DNA from 3 places in the Exiguobacterium sp. UBA7533 genome. Region 2 is predicted to be linked to each of the others. Evidence: riboswitches for the same ligand, from Rfam matches in the RefSeq annotation. Region 2 holds a riboswitch; each other region holds the start of a gene.
What was found. Region 2 has a riboswitch for thiamine pyrophosphate ahead of thiT (energy-coupled thiamine transporter ThiT). Riboswitches for the same ligand answer to the same signal wherever they lie in the genome.
Positions count from the first base shown of each region.

Region 1: it holds a riboswitch for thiamine pyrophosphate, as region 2 does, so the genes downstream of both, thiD (bifunctional hydroxymethylpyrimidine kinase/phosphomethylpyrimidine kinase) here and thiT (energy-coupled thiamine transporter ThiT) in region 2, are expected to answer to the same signal.
Region 3: it holds a riboswitch for thiamine pyrophosphate, as region 2 does, so the genes downstream of both, B2U10_RS10695 (thiamine phosphate synthase) here and thiT (energy-coupled thiamine transporter ThiT) in region 2, are expected to answer to the same signal.

Region 1 covers NZ_DLMP01000011.1:118,529-121,761, reverse strand. The annotation lists gene B2U10_RS12145 (murein hydrolase activator EnvC family protein) at 147-1,424, shown strand; TPP riboswitch at 1,489-1,599, shown strand; gene thiD (bifunctional hydroxymethylpyrimidine kinase/phosphomethylpyrimidine kinase) at 1,716-2,519, shown strand; gene thiM (hydroxyethylthiazole kinase) at 2,500-3,233, shown strand, end outside.
Region 2 covers NZ_DLMP01000001.1:147,419-150,651, forward strand. The annotation lists gene B2U10_RS00770 (amino acid permease) at 1-291, shown strand, start outside; gene B2U10_RS00775 (thiamine diphosphokinase) at 346-948, opposite strand; gene thiT (energy-coupled thiamine transporter ThiT) at 950-1,510, opposite strand; TPP riboswitch at 1,571-1,680, opposite strand; gene rpe (ribulose-phosphate 3-epimerase) at 1,703-2,359, opposite strand; gene rsgA (ribosome small subunit-dependent GTPase A) at 2,362-3,233, opposite strand, start outside.
Region 3 covers NZ_DLMP01000005.1:595,070-598,302, forward strand. The annotation lists gene thiS (sulfur carrier protein ThiS) at 1-197, opposite strand, end outside; gene B2U10_RS10690 (FAD-dependent oxidoreductase) at 194-1,138, opposite strand; gene B2U10_RS10695 (thiamine phosphate synthase) at 1,135-1,728, opposite strand; TPP riboswitch at 1,811-1,913, opposite strand; gene nagZ (beta-N-acetylhexosaminidase) at 1,970-3,190, opposite strand; gene B2U10_RS10705 (OsmC family protein) at 3,187-3,233, opposite strand, start outside.

The sequences.
Region 1 (3,233 bases), on a different contig from region 2:
AATGATTATATTACAAAAAAACGTTTTCATTTGAAATGTAAATGAAATTTTTTTGAAACGATTAGGGTGCTATAATCTATTTCAGATATGAGAGAAACTTGAATACTATAATAAAATATGAAAAACATAAGTGAGGAAAACGATATATGCTAAAAAAACTAATTTCTACCATTGTTTTAGGAGCATTACTTATAACAGGAACACAACCAATTGCGGCAGCAACGATCAAAGAAAAAAAGGCTGAAAATGCCGCAGAACAACGTAAATTAGAAAAAGCAATTAAAAAACAAGAGTCGAAAATTTCGAAAGAACAACGTCAAATCAATCGAATCGATGCAGCGATCAACGAAAAGATTTTTCAGATTTCCGAAAAAAATAAACAAATCGAGAAATTGAATTTGCGAATTGATGAATTAAAAGCAGACATCGTTCGCTACGAAGAGATGTTGAAAAAACAAGAAGAACTACTCGGTGATCGTCTACGTGTCTTCCAAGAAAACGATGGAAACTCAATCAAATGGGAAGAAGTCATTTTTGGATCGAAGGATTTAGGTGATTTATTTAGTCGTGTCATGGCAGGGAAAAAAATCGCGGAGCAAGATGATAAAATGATTTCGGATTACATCGCAACCCAACAAAAGCTAGCGGAAGCAAAACAAGCGCTCGTTGAAAAAAAGGCGGAGCAGGTTGAAGAGAAGAAAACATTAATCGAACAAAAAAAAGCGTTGAAAGTTCAAATGAAAGAACGCAGTGCTACGCTTAAAAAATTACGAAAAGGTAAGACGAAGTTTACGACAGAACTTCTAGACGCGAAAGAACTACAAGCCACACTTGAAGCTCAAGAACGTGCGATTGCGGCAGCGAAGGCAGCAGCTAAAGCAGCGGCTGAAAGAGCAGCAGCCGAGAAAGCAGCAGCTGAAAAAGCCGCTAAAGCGAATGCTCAAGCAGCAAAACAAGCAGGTAAGAGTTCAGAATCACCTACTTCAGTTGCCCCACCCGTTGTTTCGAGCGGTGGGAAATTCGTTCGTCCATCTTCTGGTGGCGTATCACAAGGGTTTGGACCAGCAAGCGGTGCGAACGGCTATACGTTCCATAATGGTGTCGATTTCAGTGGTTCGGTCGGCTCACCAATCGTCGCAGCAGCAGCTGGAACGGTCATTACAGCTTCAGGTGGTGGGCCTTATGGAAATCACGTCATGATTTCTCACTTCCTTGACGGGAAAGTCTATACGACAGTCTACGCTCATATGAGTTCATTATCTGTTCATGCAGGACAAACAGTTTCTCAAGGTCAGCAAGTTGGAACACTTGGTAGTACTGGGAATTCAACAGGACCACACTTGCATTTCGAACTACATGTCGGAGGCTATCAGTACAGTGCCTCTTCTCCTCTGAATGCAGTTAATCCATTAGCATACCTATAATTCAAAACGAGCTTCGGCTCGTTTTTTTCTTGCCGCTATGCTACAGTTAAGGCGAAATGAATACTTGAGCAACTAGGGGAGCTGGAGGAATCCGGCTGAGAGGAAAACCAATCTGTTTTCGACCCTATTACCTGAACTGGATAATACCAGCGTAGGAAAGTTGAGCCGAACGAATACCGAAATGGTTGGATAACGATTTCGTATAGCGTCGACTGCTTTTTTACAGCGGTCGACGCTTTTTTTTGTCGGTAACAACTCCCTTACATTGCTCGATGGAAAGGTGAGAAAAATATGAAACATGTATTGACGATTGCGGGATCTGACTCCGGTGGTGGAGCTGGAATTCAGGCAGATTTAAAGACATTTTCGGCATTGGGCGTTTATGGGATGAGTGTTTTGACGGCGGTAACGGCTCAAAATACACTGGGCGTTCAAGCAGTAGAAGAGTTATCATCGGAAATCGTTGATGCCCAATTAGCTTCAATCTTTTCAGATATTCGTGTGGATGCTATCAAAATCGGTATGGTCTCGAATGCACAAACGATTCACGTCATTGCAACACATCTTCGCAAACAGACAGTTCCGATCATACTAGACCCTGTCATGGTCGCAAAAGGCGGGCATGCCCTATTGCGGACGGAGGCAGAGGAAGCACTAATCGCGGAGTTACTGCCACTTGCGACACTCGTCACACCAAATTTACCGGAAGCAGAGCGCTTAACAGGGCAGTCAGTTACTAATCTAGAGGAGATGCGACTGGCGATGCATCAGTTGGCTATGAAGACTGGAGCCGTCTTGCTAAAAGGTGGACATCTACCGGGAGCTGCCACGGATTTATTATGGGACGGGCAAGAGGAATACCGTTTCACATCAGATCGGTTAGATAATCAACATACTCATGGAACAGGCTGTACCTTATCTGCAGCGATTGCGGCACGGATGGCACTTGGAGAAGCTTTACCGGACAGTGTACGTCAGGCCAAGAAGTATGTTACAGAGGCGATTCGTCATGGATTTGCTCTCGGACAAGGGATTGGACCGACACATCATTTTCATTCACTTTGGAGGGATACACATGTTTACGACCATTCTTAAACACAAACCACTCATTCATCATTTGACGAACACAGTCACGATCAATGATTGCGCCAATGTCACACTCGCCGTTGGCGCATCTCCAGTCATGGCGGAGGATATTCGCGAAGTGGAAGAGATGGTTCGACTTGCGCAAGCTCTTGTCTTGAACATTGGAACAATTGATGCAGACATGCAAGCAGCTCAACGACTCGCCGCAAGCGAAGCGAGACGCTTGAACGTTCCGATCATCCTTGATCCAGTTGGAGCGGGAGCTACATCATTGCGTACGTCCTTTTCAAAAGAATTGAGTAGACTCGGATGTACGGTCGTTAAAGGAAATGCTTCAGAAATCAAGACATTGCTTGGGGAGAATGGACGAACAAAAGGAGTCGATGCTGCTAGTGATGAGATCATGGATCGAGAAATCATTCGTGCATTCGCTCGTAAACAAAAGTCCGTCATTGTCGTCACAGGTCCAATCGACTACATCACGGATGGCATGCGCGAAGTGGAACTACAAGTAGGTACGCCGCGTCTCGGAGACGTCACAGGTACGGGGTGTATGACAGCTTCTTTGATTGCGAGTTTTCTTGGTGCAGGATATTCTGCGTTTGAGGCAGCAGTCCACGGAACATTTATCATGGGAAAAGCAGGAGGACAGGCAGCATCAGAAAAAGGTCTAGGTAATTTCAAACGAGAGTTGTTCAATGCAATCAGTCTGATGACGGAGCA
Region 2 (3,233 bases):
TCAATCTCTGCTTCGCAGCTTGCATTTCGTCGTCAGTTCGTCCGAAACGGACACGATGTATCCGAACTGAAATTCAAGACACCACTCTATCCGGTGTTACCACTGATTTCGTTGACACTTAACGTCGTCGTCCTCGTCAGTCTTGCGTTTCAAGCGGATCAACGAATCGCTCTATACATCGGTGTTCCTTTCTTCCTTGTCATGTGGGGAAGTTATCATCTCTTCGTCAAAGGAAAACATCTATCCGCTCAAAGCGACATCCGTGTCGCCCCTTCTCAACTCGAAGAATAATTTCATCTAAAAAGAGGCCGCGGAGTCATCCACGGCCTCTTTCCTATGATTGTGCTATTCCTTAAGCGTCCGCATCATCAATAGTTCTCCTTGATGGAGCTCTACCTTCGCTTCTGACGCACACCATTCATTACTGACGGTCAAGGAACCTCCGACCGGTACTGGATGTGCATCAAGTGGATATTTGACTCCGGATAAGCTTAAAGTCGATGGTACGAGTGGAATGAACGAAAGATAATGATAGCTCCCTGCTTCGACTGCATACGTTCCCTCAGCCAAGTATCGTACCTCTTCTCGTTTCGTCACGAGTCGTGCCTCTGGGTATCGCTTCAATAGATATACATTTTGGACGGTCATGTCGAGCCGCCCACCTGTCGCCCCGATAATGAAGGTATCCTCAAACTGTTTCTTCTCTGAGACTGTACGAAGTGCCAGTTCGAGATCCGTTTCATCTTTCTCGGCCGGATGAACGATTGCCCCTTCTGGTACATAACCAAGCGAATCAAAATCACCAATCGTCAGGTCGCATGTCAGCCCAAACGATTCAATCGTCTGAACACCACCGTCGACACCGACGATAAAATCACCTGGCTGACAAAACGTCCGTAAATCCGGCGCTTCTTCTCGCGGACCGGCACAGACGAGAATCGCCCGCATCTCAGACGCCTCGTGCCGAATAACGGAGTAAGCGTGGCGCAGTCGTAAATAAAAGACCCGCAACGACACCACAAAGAACGTAAGACGGTACCATGTATGTCGCGTTATAAATCAATGAATACGGTACGACTGGACCTTCGGCATACTCGGCAAAAAAGACGATTCCACTGATGACATGACAGATATAACGGAGTCCTGCGCCTAATAACGTCGCCAGGAGAACGAACGCCATCAAGCTTTTCTTTTGTCCATTGCGTGCGGCTAGTCTGACTTGACGCGCGAACAGACCACTTAATCCGACGACACCATACGCAATCGTATAGTCAAGCATCGGTTGAACGATCGTCAAGACTTGTGGAGCGAACATCAATTGAATCGTACCGACAAGCGCTCCCGTGACGACCCCTCCGACGACCCCGTGGCGAAATGCCATGACGAAGATCGGTAACATCGCTAAGCTGATCGAGCCACCTTGTGGCATTTTGAATGGAATCAGTAAATCAAAGACGACTCCGAGACTGGCGAAGATGGCAATTTCCATCATCATTTGTAACCGTTTCATGCTATTTTCCTCCTTCATTGTACGAGAGGACGCAAAAAGGCAGTACGACGAACGCCGTACTGCCTGCGTGCGCCACATCCCTACGTCCGTTTGAACGGAACAGGTTCGAAGGGTTAAAGTCTAAAAGACTCCTCTCAGCCGCTTTTCAAGCGACACCCCTTGCGGTCATCATATTTCGTTTTCTCGTTCTTATTATACGGCAGCCCCTTGACGAATGCTAGTAATCGCTTCCGCATAATCTGGTGCATTGTAGATTGCTGATCCTGCGACGAGAACGTTCGCACCGTTATCGATGCAAAGCTTTGCCGTTTCCGGATTGACGCCACCGTCAATCTCGATTTCAAATGTCAGACCGCGATCTGCTTTCATTTGCGCAAGTGATGCGAGTTTTGGCATGACACGCTCGATGAAGGCTTGTCCACCGAAGCCCGGATTGACCGTCATCAATAAGACCATATCGACATCCTCAAGGACGTGTTCAATCGTTGATAATGGCGTATGGGGATTCAAGACGACTCCTGCCTTTGCGCCCGCTGCTTTGATTTGTTGCAAGACACGATGGACATGATTCGTCGCTTCGACGTGGAACGTCACGATGTCCGCCCCTGCTTTGACGAAATCCTCGACGAAACGTTCTGGCTGGTCGATCATCAAATGGACATCGAGAATCATATCCGTCTTTTGACGTAAGCTGTTAAGCACAGGTAGTCCAAACGAGATATTCGGTACGAACTGACCGTCCATGACATCAAAATGGATATAGTCCGCGCCTGCTGCCTCGACTGCTTTGACATCACGCTCAAGATTCGCAAAATCTGCTGATAAGATAGATGGTGCAATTTTAATCATCTTCAATACCTCCGGGCTCGATTCTTGATTTCGTCTATAAACATACCATAGTTCTCATAACGAGAGGACATGATTTCTTGTGCTTCGACGGCTTCCTTGACGGCACATCCGGGTTCATTCAAGTGCAAACATCCTCGATACTTACATTCGTCCTGTACAGCCACGAATTCAGGAAAACTCCACCGTACATCCTCGATTTCCATATCATACGGAAAATCAAGGTTCGAGAAACCTGGTGTATCAGCAATCAAGCCTTCGGCAAGTGGCATCAACGTGACGTGACGTGTCGTATGCCGTCCACGTCCGAGTGATTTCGAAATCGCACTCGTCTCTAAGTCGAGTGTTGGTTCAAGTGCGTTCAAGAGCGAACTTTTCCCAACACCGGATTGTCCGGCAAGAACGCTCGTTTTCCCGGCCAGTAACGGACGGACTTGTTCAACACCTGTCAATGTCTCACTTGATGTCTCGATGACCGTATAACCAATCTTCCGGTAAGCGGCAATTGCCTCTCTAACTGCAGGACCTTTGACATCATCAAGCAAGTCCATCTTCGTTAACAGGATGACGGGTTGGATTTCCTTCGCTTCGATCAAGACGAGGAAACGATCGAGCAAGTGCGCTGAAAAATCAGGTTCTGCAGCCGAGACGACAAGCAACGCTTGATCGATATTCGCGACAGGCGGGCGTACTAAAAAGTTGTCCCGCTCCTTCACTTCGAGAATATACCCGGTCTCACTTTCGATATGAAGAACGACTTCGTCTCCAACGACTGGACTGATGCCGCGTTTTCGGAAATTCCCTCTTGCCCGTGAACGGACCTCTCCTTCTGGTGTCATGACATCATAAAAGCCACCCTGCAGGCGTATGATCGTTC
Region 3 (3,233 bases), on a different contig from region 2:
CCTCCTCCTACGAAATGAACGATTTCGAATGTGTCATTGTTCCGAACGACCGTTTGATTGTAAGCTCCGCGGTCGATGATCTGTCGGTTCTGTTCGACGATGACAAGTTTTTCCCCTAAGCCAAGTTGCGTGAGCATGTCCTCAATCGTCTCAATCTGTTCAATGGTGTGGTAGTTGCCGTTAATCGTAATGTTCATCGAACTTCCTCCTTTAGGGTCAACCGTAATGTGTTTGCCAAAACTTCCGCTGTCGCCGGTGCGAGTAATATGCCATGCCGATGATGCCCCGTCCCTATAAAGATCCGCCGGGACGAATCAGCGACTCCGATATATGGCAAGCCGGACTCTGTTTGTGGTCGTACGCCTGACCAGACTTCTTCGATGACAGCATCACGGATCGGTGGATAGAGACGCTCTGCTGCTTGAAGCAGTGACGTGACTCCTGCGACACTAACACCGATCGTCTCGTCGTGCGGTAGTTCGGTCGCACCGATCAATATCCGTCCGTCCGCTTTCGGTACGAGGTAGACGGCGTCATCAAACAGGATCGAGCGTAATGGCTGACCTGCGAGACGGACTGCGAGACATTCCCCTTTGACACCATACGTCGCTATCGAAATACCCGCTGTATCGAGCAAGGCTTGGGACCCGCGTCCGGCAGCAATCGTCACCGTTCGTCCCGTCCACGTTCCCGTGTTCGACTCAACCCTAATGAAATCATTACTCTCCTCGATTCGCGTGACGTCCACCTGTTCTTCGATTGGTACCCCACGATTTCGTAAAGCATGCATCAATGCAGTCGTTAGTCGTCGCGGATCGATTTGACCGACCGATGGAAATAAGTATTCTTGCCCATTTTGTTTCAATAAAAATGGTTGTTCCCGGTAGCCACAATCGATCCCGGTCTCGCGCGTGAGGCGTCGCGCAAGTAACGGATACAGACGGCGACTTCGCGCGGCAAGCGTATGCAATTCTTCTCTCAGCTCGATGTCCGTCGCAAGCATCCCGGCAGCCGCCCGACTCGTCCCTTGTCCGCATGTTCCGCGATCAAGGACAAGAACGGATTCGTTCTGACAAGCGAGACTGTAAGCAAGCGTCAAACCGATGACTCCACCACCGATGATGATGTGATCCGTCATACCCGTACCCCCTGATAACGCTGAATGGCAGCATGCGGGTCCGCTTGACCGAGAATACCGGATAAGACGGCGATTCCGCTTGCACCGGTCGCTGCGATCTCAGGAATGTGATCAGGAGTGATCCCGCCGATTGCGATGACTGGTTTCGTCGTGAAAGTGACAACTTGCTTCAAGGCATCGATCCCTCGCGGTGGCACGTTTGGTTTCGACGCTGTCGGATAAATATGACCGTACAGCAGTCGGTCGGCTCCTTCCGCTTCCGCTGCAAGTGCTTCTGCCAGAGAGTGGACGGATTTCCCGATGATGAGATTCGGAAAGTGTCGCCGAACATCGCAGACACGTAAGGAACGTCGCGTCAATTGCACACCGATGCCAGCGACATGGGCGACGTCGACCCGGTCGTGAACGGTTAATTGATCAGACGAATACCCTTTTGCAAGGAGCGCGTCAATCAGATCTAACAATTCTGTTGCCGACAAATTTGGTTCTCGAAGATGAAGCTGGTCCGTATATGGTTGAAGCGATTGAAAGGTTTCCACTCCATCGCGTGGATTGATGGATCCCGTCGAAATCAGATGTAGACGCATCATGTTCTTCCTTTCCATACGAAAAAGGACCACTCCCGATGTTGAAGGGAGTGGTCCGAAAATGCGCTGAAGCGCTAAGGATATCTAAGGTTTCGAGCCACTTCCCTCCGCTAGTACGAACTAGATCAGGTTCAAAGGGTCCGGATACTTCCGTCTCAGTCTGCTGCGAGACTCCCCTAGTGTCTTTTCGTGTTTAATTGGCTTGCCCCATTAGTCTAGCATGAGTCGCTTTGCTTCGCTAGTCCTAGTTGAGCGCTTCCACTTGCTGAACAAGCTCCGATTTCGTCGGTCGCTGTTGCTTCTGGCTATCGGCATAGGTCTGCTTCAGCTTTAAGATCCGCATCACTTTAGCATCGAGCATCTCTGACGACAACGTTTTTTCTTTAACGGCTTGCATCACTTCGGTGTGGACCTTCGGATAGGCACCTGCTTCCGAAAACATCGCCATATCAGCTCCATTGACAAGTGCCTGGCGTGCCGCTTCCGCGAGACCATATCGTTTCGTGATCGCTCCCATGACAAGGTCATCCGTGATGATGACACCCTTGAATCCGAGTTGTTGACGCAAAAGGTCAGTCAAGATCGGCTTCGAGAGCGAAGATGGATTTTGATCGTCATACGCGGGATAGAGAATATGGGCGACCATCACCATCTCGGCGCCCTCTTGAATCGCTTCTTGGAACGGTAACAGTTCCGTTCGCTTCAGTTCTTCCTTTAATGCTGTCACTCTCGGCAAACCGACATGGGAATCGACACTCGTATTGCCGTGACCGGGAAAATGTTTGACGACCGGAATCGTTCCCGTCTCTTGCATCCCATGCATCAGGGCCGTACCGAGAGTCGCGACGGTCTTCGGATCAGCACTTAACGCACGGTCGCCGATGATTGGATTGTTCGGATTGCTATTGACGTCAAGGACCGGTGCGAAGTCCATGTTGAACCCATAAAATCGTGACAGGTGACCGAGCGTACGTCCGACATCTTCCATTTTTGCAGCATCTGCACCTTGCGCCATCCGTTGACTCGTCGGGAGACGTAATCGTTGATCCGGTACCCGGCTGACCCGTCCGCCCTCTTCATCAACCCCGACGAAAACATACGGTTTTTGGTTCGTTTCTTGAATGGCACGCGTGAACGTCAAGAGTTGATCTTCTGACGTAATATTCCCACCAAGCAGTAAGACCCCACCGATCGCATGCGTCTGCAACAATTTCCGGTCAGCTGCTGAAAGTTCCGTTCCAGCAACTCCGATATAGAGCAATTGATCGATCTTTTCTGACGTCGACATCGCTTCAAGTTGCTGCTTTAATCGTGCTTGTTGTTGTTCTTCCTTTGTCGGCTCAGGCTTTGATTTCTTCGCCTCCGTCGGTTGCTTCGTTGCTGGTTGTGATGGTTTCGTTGGTTCCGTCGTCTCCTGCGCACACCCTGCAAGCAACAGGCAACCGATCAGTGCTACTTTCTTCACAAAGGATCCTCGCTCCGGACACCATTGATGGAATAATAGACGG